2 regions of the Streptomyces sp. NPDC050617 genome follow, and region 2 is predicted to be linked to the other one. Evidence: predicted binding sites of a transcription regulator. Region 2 holds the regulator's gene; the other holds the start of a gene.

Region 1 (4,547 bases), on a different contig from region 2:
ACGACGTCGTACGGCCGCAGAAGCCGAACACCATCGCCAAGTCGCTCGCCATCGGCAACCCGGCGGACGGCCCGTACGTGCTCGACATCGCCCGGCGCACCGGCGGCGCGGTCGAGGACGTCAACGACGCGCAGGTGGTGGACGCGATCAAGCTGCTGGCCCGTACGGAGGGCGTCTTCGCGGAGACCGCGGGCGGCGTGACGGTCGGCGTCACCAAGAAGCTGATCGAGAACGGGCTGCTCGACCCGGCCCTGACCACGGTCGTCCTGAACACCGGCGACGGCCTCAAGACGCTGGACGCGGTGGCGCCGACCACCGGGCCCACGGCGACGATCCGCCCCAGCCTGGACGCGTTCCGCGCCGCGGGACTGGCCGGCTGACCGCGCCCCCAGGCCCACTCCGTCCACCACCGAAGGGAACCGTCATGAGCGTAAACGTCCGTATTCCTACCATTCTCCGTACGTACACCGACGGCCGGGCCGAGGTGCCGGCGGAGGGTGCGACCGTCGCCGAGGTCATCGACTCCCTGGAGCGGAACCACCCGGGCATCGCCGCGCGCGTGCTCGACGACGCCGGCAAGCTGCGCCGCTTCGTGAACGTCTACGTCAACGACGACGACGCGCGCTTCGAGGGCGGCCTCCAGGCGCCGACGCCGGACGGCGCGGGCATTTCGATCATCCCGGCGGTCGCCGGCGGCTGCTGAGGTCGCCCGCGGCTTCTCGCGCCCTTCCCGCCACTCTTCCCGCATCGCCCCCGCTTTACTCCCGCATCGTCCCCGAATCGCCCCGGCCGGAAACGGACGGGGCGATTCCGTCTGTTGAATGGCGATACAGTTGAGGACGATCCCCCTCCGGCGTCAGTGCCGAACGCATATGAGAACCCGTCAAGTTACGTGCAAAGACTGTGTGCGAATTGTCGGTTTGGTTGCGTTATGCCCGGACCGACTTGCCCCGGATTGCTGGGAATCCTCCGCAAAGCGCCCGTCGGCCACCGCCGGAATTCTCGTCCGATTGACCTGTTGCAGACGGCATCCGTGCAGATACATTCAGCCGCGGTCGACGCGTTCCGGCGCACACCCCCACCTGTCAGGGGGTGAGGTCTGACCCAGGGTCCGCGAAGTGCGGTCCTGCGCAAGGGCCAGTAATAGGGGAGTTAGGCATGGCTCAGGGCACCGTCAAATGGTTCAACGCGGAGAAGGGGTACGGCTTCATCGCGGTCGACGGTGGTGCGGATGTATTCGTCCACTACAGCGCGATTCAGATGGACGGCTACCGCACCCTCGAGGAGGGTCAGCGAGTCGAGTTCGAGATCTCGCAGGGCCAGAAGGGGCCGCAGGCGGACATGGTCAAGCTCGCCGTCTGATCTCGGCGCGATCGACCACCGGCTCACTCACACGCGGGGCCCGTACCTTCCGGGGTACGGGCCCTTCGTGCGCCCGGAAACCGGGCCGCGCCCCGGTCGGGGTCCGGACGGCGTCCCGGTCGGGGTCCCGGTCGGGGTCCGGGCCGTGCCCCGGCCGGGGTCCGGGCGCGCCCCCGGCGGCCTCCCGATCGCGCCTCCGGGTAATGCGAAGCCGCTTGCACTCAAGGGGGGCGAGTGCTAATCATTGGGCTTAGCACTCTCCCAGTGAGAGTGACAGAACTTGGATCGGGCCGGTGAGGTCCGCACCCTGGTGGGGCAAGGAACCACAAGGGCTGCAGGCCGTCCGTCGCGGGCGCCAGCGTGATCCGGAGAAAGCCTCCCCCAAGCTCTCAGGGAGCCGGGGGGACCCCCTTCTGTCCGGGAGGACCACTTCACATGGCCAAGATCATCGCGTTCGACGAGGAGGCACGGCGCGGCCTCGAGCGCGGCATGAACCAGCTCGCCGACGCCGTCAAGGTGACCCTGGGCCCCAAGGGTCGCAACGTCGTCCTCGAGAAGAAGTGGGGCGCCCCCACGATCACCAACGATGGTGTCTCCATCGCCAAGGAGATCGAGCTCGAGGACCCGTACGAGAAGATCGGCGCCGAGCTGGTCAAGGAGGTCGCGAAGAAGACGGACGACGTCGCCGGTGACGGCACGACGACCGCGACCGTCCTGGCGCAGGCGCTGGTCCGCGAGGGCCTGCGCAACGTAGCCGCCGGCGCCAACCCGATGGCCCTCAAGCGCGGCATCGAGAAGGCCGTCGAGGCCGTCTCCGCCGCCCTGCTGGAGCAGGCCAAGGACGTGGAGACCAAGGAGCAGATCGCTTCGACCGCCTCCATCTCCGCCGCCGACACCCAGATCGGCGAGCTGATCGCCGAGGCCATGGACAAGGTCGGCAAGGAAGGCGTCATCACGGTCGAGGAGTCGCAGACCTTCGGCCTGGAGCTTGAGCTCACCGAAGGCATGCGCTTCGACAAGGGCTACATCTCCGCCTACTTCGCCACCGACATGGAGCGTATGGAGGCGTCGCTCGACGACCCGTACATCCTGATCGTCAACTCCAAGATCGGCAACGTGAAGGACCTCCTTCCGCTGCTGGAGAAGGTCATGCAGTCGGGCAAGCCGCTGCTGATCATCGCGGAGGATGTCGAGGGCGAGGCGCTGTCCACGCTCGTCGTCAACAAGATCCGCGGCACCTTCAAGTCCGTCGCCGTCAAGGCCCCGGGCTTCGGTGACCGCCGCAAGGCCATGCTCGGCGACATCGCCATCCTCACCGGTGGCACCGTCATCTCCGAGGAGGTCGGCCTCAAGCTGGAGAACGCCGGTCTCGACCTGCTCGGCCGCGCCCGCAAGGTCGTCATCACCAAGGACGAGACGACCATCGTCGACGGCGCCGGCGAGAGCGACCAGGTCCAGGGCCGCGTCAACCAGATCCGCGCCGAGATCGAGAACTCGGACAGCGACTACGACCGCGAGAAGCTGCAGGAGCGCCTGGCAAAGCTCGCCGGCGGTGTCGCGGTCATCAAGGCCGGCGCCGCGACCGAGGTGGAGCTCAAGGAGCGCAAGCACCGCATCGAGGACGCCGTTCGCAACGCGAAGGCGGCCGTCGAGGAGGGCATCGTCGCCGGCGGCGGCGTGGCCCTGCTCCAGACCGTCTCGGTCTTCGAGAAGCTCGACCTTGAGGGCGACGAGGCCACCGGTGCCGCCGCTGTGAAGCTGGCCCTGGAGGCCCCGCTGAAGCAGATCTCCGTCAACGCCGGCCTTGAGGGCGGCGTCGTCGTGGAGAAGGTGCGCAACCTGACGCCGGGTCACGGTCTCAACGCCGCGACTGGCGAGTACATCGACCTGGTCGCCGCGGGCATCATCGACCCGGCCAAGGTCACGCGTTCCGCGCTGCAGAACGCCGCCTCCATCGCGGCGCTCTTCCTCACCACCGAGGCCGTCATCGCCGACAAGCCGGAGAAGGCGGGCGCTGCCCCGGCCGGCGGCGGCATGCCGGGCGGTGACATGGACTTCTGATCCTCTTGAGGATCAGCTGCCCATAGCTGTACGGACCGAGGGCGGCACCCCCATCGCGGGGGTGCCGCCCTCGGGCGTTTCGGTGTCTCCGTCAGCCTGCTGCCGGCCGAAGCTACTGCCCGCTGAACAGTCGGTCGATCTGGCGGTCGAGGAGGGCGAGGGCCTGCTCGGGGGTGCGCTGGCCGAGGAGGACGCCGGTCTGGAGCCCGTCGGCGGTCGCGAGCAGGATCTCGGCTTCGGGGAGGGGGTCCAGATCGGCGGGAACCTGCCCTTCCCGCTGGCCCCAGGCGAGCAGGTCGGCGAGGAGCCTTTCGAGTTCGGGGGGCGCGTCGGCGGCGACGGCGGCGAGGTTCTCGTCCCAGAGGAAGCGGACGAAGTACGCCACGTACACGAGGTGCCGGGTCCGGCGCTCCTCGTCCAGCGGCAGCATCTCCATCAGGACCCCGCGCACCGCCCCGCGCGGGGTGTTCGCGTCGGCGAGCGCTTCGACGCGCTCCCGGCCGCGCCGCTCGGCGTCGCTGTTGAGGATCTCCAGCGCCGTGAGCAGCAGCCCGTCCCGGCTGCCGAAGTAGTACTGCACCAGCCGCACCGACACCCCGGCCTCCGCCGCCACCTGTCGCAGCGTGACGTCCTCCAGCCCGCGCCGCGCGGCCAGCCGCCAGACGGCCTCGGCGATCTGGCGGCGCCGCTGGTCGTGGTCGGCCTGTCGGGGCATGGGGGCGGTCCTCGGCTGTTCTGTGGGTGAGGGGTTCGTTCGGCCGCTCCACTCTAGTGGCGGGGTTGCGCTCGGTTATGGTTCGATCGTATCAATAAGAGGGTGCGATCGACGACGGGGAGGAACGAACGAATGAAGTACGTGCTGTGGCAGGTGCTGGGCATGGTCCTGGTCGCCCTGGGCGGCCAGGGGGTCATCCGGCTGCTGATCGACCAGGACAAGCCCGGGGTGCTCGGCTGGGTCCCCGGCGGCTTCGCGGCCCACCTGATCGGCTACCTCGTCGTCACGGCCGTCGGCGGCGTGCTGGCGGGCTGGGCGGCCGAGCGGGTGCAGAAGGCCAAGGCGGGGCGGTGAGGGCGGACGCTGCGGGCGCGCGGCGTCGAGGCGCGCGGACGCAGCGTCCGCTACG
Region 2 (4,547 bases):
CAGATCGCCGCAGAAGACGATCTCCGGCGGGCCCGTCACGCACACCGCCAGGTCGTGCGCGGTGTGCCCCGGGCCGACGTTGGCGAGCAGCGCCTGCCGCCCGCCGAGGTCGAGGGCCAGCTCGCCGGTGACGGTGTGATGCGGGCGTACGAGCAGATCGGCGGCCTCCGCGGCGGCGGAGGGGTCCACTCCGTGCCGTACCGCGTCCTGCCGCAGCGCGTCCTTCGCGCCCGCGAGGTGATCGTCGAGCCCGACCGCGCCGTACACCTGCACCCCGGCGAACGCCGCCGTCCCCAGCACATGATCGAAGTGCGGATGCGTCAGAGCGATATGCGTCACGGGACGGCCGAAGAGCCGCCGCACCTCGCGGCGGATGTCCGCGCCCTCCAGCAGCGTCGACCCGGTGTCGACGACCAGCACGCCCGTATCGCCGAGCACGGCCCCCACCGTGCAGTCCCAGCCCGGCAGCCTGCGCCGCACGACCCCCGGCGCGAGCGTTTCCCAGTGCGCCTCTTCCCAACGGCTCTCCATACCCAGACGCTAGACCCTGTCGGCAAACTCCCGTCTGCCCCGCGACGCCTGGCACGCACTCTCGCCGCGTTGTCGGGATCATCCCGGTACGCCCAGTACAGGGATGACCCTCCGCCTTGCGAGAGCACGCACCAGACTCCCCCAGCTACCGCTGGGAGGTGCCCCCTGCGGGGCCCGCCTCCGGCGGACGACGGGAGTTTGCCGACAGGGTCTGGCGAGAGCGCGATACGGTTGCCCGTCGGACCCGTCCCGCCGACGGGCCCGCCCTTGCCCTGGTCGTGGCACCCGGCCGTACACTGGCTGAGAGTGGCTGGCACTCGTGACCATGGAGTGCCAAGTGGGCGCCGAGTGAGAGACAGGGGAAAGTCCCCGGTGGACGGCTGGACGGGAGGTGTGCGCGATGCTGAACGAACGCAGGCTTGAAGTGCTGCGCGCCATCGTCCAGGACTATGTGGGCACGGAGGAGCCGGTCGGCTCCAAGGCGCTCACGGAGCGGCATCAGCTGGGCGTATCCCCGGCCACGGTGCGCAACGACATGGCGGCGCTCGAGGACGAGGGCTTCATCGCCCAGCCCCACACGAGCGCGGGCCGCATCCCGACCGACAAGGGATACCGGCTCTTCGTGGACAAGCTGGCGGGCGTCAAGCCGCTGTCGACGCCGGAGCGGCGGGCCATCCAGAACTTCATGGACGGCGCCGTCGACCTCGACGACGTGGTGGGGCGCACGGTCCGGCTGCTCGCGCAGCTGACCCGGCAGGTCGCCGTCGTGCAGTACCCGTCGCTGACGCGTTCCACCGTGCGCCATGTGGAGTTGCTCTCGCTGGCCCCGGCCCGCGTCATGCTCGTGCTGATCACGGACACCGGGCGGGTCGAACAGCGTATGGTCGACTGCCCGTCGCCGGTGGGCGAGGCGGCGCTCGCGGATCTGCGGGCGCGGCTCAACAGCCGGGTGGTGGGACGCCGGTTCGCGGATGTGCCGCAGCTGGTGCAGGACCTCCCGGAGTCCTTCGAGGCGGAGGACAGAGGAACCGTTTCGACGGTGCTGGCGACTCTGCTGGAGACCCTGGTCGAGGAGACCGAGGAGCGGCTGATGATCGGCGGCACCTCCAACCTGACTCGATTCGGGCATGATTTCCCGTTGGTGATCCGGCCGGTGCTGGAGGCGCTGGAGGAGCAGGTCGTGCTCCTCAAGCTGCTGGGCGAGGCCAAGGATTCCGGCATGACCGTACGCATCGGGCATGAGAATGCTCATGAAGGGCTGACGTCCACATCGGTGGTCGCCGTCGGCTACGGTTCGGGCGACGAGGCAGTCGCCAAACTCGGCGTGGTCGGACCGACCCGCATGGACTACCCCGGAACGATGGGAGCGGTACGCGCAGTGGCACGTTACGTCGGACAGATCCTGGCGGAGTCGTAAGTGGCCACGGACTACTACGCGGTCCTCGGCGTACGACGGGACGCCTCGCAGGACGAGATCAAGAAGGCTTTCCGGAGACTGGCGCGCGAGCTTCACCCGGATGTGAACCCGGATCCGAAGACCCAGGAGCGGTTCAAGGAGATCAACGCCGCTTACGAGGTGCTGTCGGACCCGCAGAAGAAGCAGGTCTACGACCTCGGCGGCGACCCGCTCTCGCAGTCCGCGGGCGGCGCCGGCGGAGCCGGCGGCTTCGGCGCGGGCTTCGGCAACTTCTCCGACATCATGGACGCCTTCTTCGGGCAGTCGTCGCAGCGTGGCCCGCGGTCGCGCACCCGACGCGGCCAGGACGCCATGATCCGGCTCGACATCGACCTGGACGAGGCCGCGTTCGGCACCACGAAGGACATCCAGGTCGATACGGCGATCGTCTGCGCGACCTGCAGCGGCGAGGGTGCGGCCCCCGGCACGTCCGCGCAGACCTGCGACATGTGCCGCGGCCGCGGCGAGGTCTCGCAGGTCACCCGGTCCTTCCTCGGCCAGGTCATGACCTCGCGGCCGTGCCCGCAGTGCCAGGGCTTCGGCACCGTGGTGCCGACCCCGTGCCCGGAGTGCGCGGGCGACGGGCGCGTACGGTCCCGCCGTACGCTCACGGTCAAGATCCCGGCAGGCGTCGACAAGGGCACCCGCATCCAGCTCGCGGGCGAGGGCGAGGTCGGCCCCGGCGGCGGCCCGGCCGGCGACCTGTACGTGGAGATCCACGAGAACCCGCACCCGGTCTTCCAGCGGCGCGGCGACGATCTGCACTGCACGGTCACCATCCCGATGACCGCGGCCTCCCTCGGCACGAAGGTGCCGCTGGAGACGCTCGACGGGATGGAGGAGGTCGACATCCGGCCCGGCACCCAGTCCGGCCAGTCGATCCCGCTGCACCAGCGCGGCGTCACGCATCTGCGGGGCGGCGGGCGCGGCGACCTCATCGTGCACGTCGAGGTGCTGACGCCCAGCAAGCTGGACCCGCAGCAGGAGGATCTGCTGCGCCAGCTCGCGAAGCTGCGGGGCGAGGAGCGGCCGACGGGCGAGTTCAAGCCGGGGCAGCAGGGGCTGTTCTCGCGGTTGAAGGACGCTTTCAACGGCCGGTAGGCCGGGTGGAATGTCAGCTCAGCGGCCGTCAGGGGATCATCATCGCCTGACGGCCGTCGGCCGTGGTGGCCGGGCGCGGACCGCACGCGGCACGGGCGCTGGCCTACACGGCGGATGCGCCGTCGCCGGGCAGCGGGTGGGCAGCAGATGGGCAGTATTCGGGCCATATCCAGGCCCTGGCCGGGCAGTGGTCGGGCCATGGCGGGCAAACCCGCCGATGACGAATCATCGTGGAGGGCGTGACACTATGTGGTCATGCCCTGTGCTCTGACCGATCTTTACCGATACCCGATCGTGCAGGCCCCCATGGCGGGCGGCGCTTCCACTCCCGCGCTGGCCGCCGCCGTGAGCGAAGCGGGCGGGCTCGGCTTCCTCGCCGCCGGCTACAAGACGCCGGAAGCGATGTACGAGGAGATCAAGCAGATCCGCAGTCTGACCGACCGGCCCTTCGGCGTGAACCTCTTCATGCCGCAGCCCTCCGTGGCGGACCCGGCGGCGGTCGAGGTCTACCGCGAGCAGCTGGCGGGCGAGGCCGCGTGGTACGAGACGCCGCTCGGCGACACGGACTGCGGCACGGACGACGCGTACGACGCCAAGCTCGCGATCCTCGCCGACGACCCGGTGCCGGCCGTCTCCTTCACGTTCGGCTGCCCCTCGCGCGCGGTCTTCGAGACCTTCGCCAGGGTCGGTACGGCGACGGTCGTCACCGCGACCTCGGCCGCCGAGGCGCAGGCCGCGCAGTGGTCGGGGGCCGACGCCGTCTGCGTCCAGGGCATCGAGGCCGGCGGCCACCAGAGCACCCACCGCGACGACCCGCACGCCGACGGTACGGGCGCGGGGTTCGGGCTCCTCGCGCTGATCACCCAGGTCCAGGAGACCGTGCAGATACCGGTGATCGCGGCGGGCGGCCTGATGCGCGGCGCCCAGATCGCCTCGGTGCTGGCCGCGGGCGCGGTCGCGGCCCAGCTCGGGACGGCCTTCATGGTCTGTCCGGAGTCCGGCGCGCACACGCTCCACAAGCGGGCGCTGACCGACCCCGTGTTCGTACGCACCGAGCTCACCCGCGCCTTCTCGGGCCGCCCGGCCCGCGGCCTGGTCAACCGCTTCATGCGCGAACACGGCCCGTACGCGCCGGCGGCCTACCCGCAGCTCCACTTCCTCACCTCGGGCCTGCGCAAGGCCGCGGCGAAGGCGGGCGACCCGCAGGGCATGGCCCTGTGGGCGGGCCAGGGCCACCGCCTGGCGCGGGAACTGCCGGCGGGCCAGCTGGTGGAGGTGCTGGTGGCCGAACTGGAGTCGGCGCGGGGGGCGTTGGCGGAGGGGTCGGTGGCCGGGGCGGGCGGTTCGAGCGGGCGGCACGCGTCGCACGGGTCGGGGCACGGGGTACGGGCGGCACACCGTTCGCAGGGAGAGGTCGTATGACGGCGCCGGTGTTCCTGGCGGACTCGCTGGCGGGTAC

The links. Region 2 encodes HrcA, which represses chaperone genes, less so after heat shock. Its sites were predicted from a motif close to TTNGCACTCNGNNNNNCNGAGTGCNAA; they were not measured.
Region 1: the regulator HrcA is predicted to act here: its motif matches at 1,613-1,639, upstream of groL (chaperonin GroEL).

What each region holds. Positions count from the first base shown of each region.
Region 1 covers NZ_JBFAIS010000005.1:166,277-170,823, forward strand. The annotation lists gene thrC (threonine synthase) at 1-380, shown strand, start outside; gene AB0I49_RS09335 (MoaD/ThiS family protein) at 425-703, shown strand; gene AB0I49_RS09340 (cold-shock protein) at 1,159-1,362, shown strand; gene groL (chaperonin GroEL) at 1,798-3,423, shown strand; gene AB0I49_RS09350 (TetR/AcrR family transcriptional regulator) at 3,536-4,138, opposite strand; gene AB0I49_RS09355 (hypothetical protein) at 4,271-4,492, shown strand.
Region 2 covers NZ_JBFAIS010000025.1:41,656-46,202, reverse strand. The annotation lists gene AB0I49_RS28255 (MBL fold metallo-hydrolase) at 1-531, opposite strand, end outside; gene hrcA (heat-inducible transcriptional repressor HrcA) at 932-1,948, shown strand; gene dnaJ (molecular chaperone DnaJ) at 1,949-3,088, shown strand; gene AB0I49_RS28240 (nitronate monooxygenase) at 3,344-4,510, shown strand; gene AB0I49_RS28235 (16S rRNA (uracil(1498)-N(3))-methyltransferase) at 4,507-4,547, shown strand, end outside.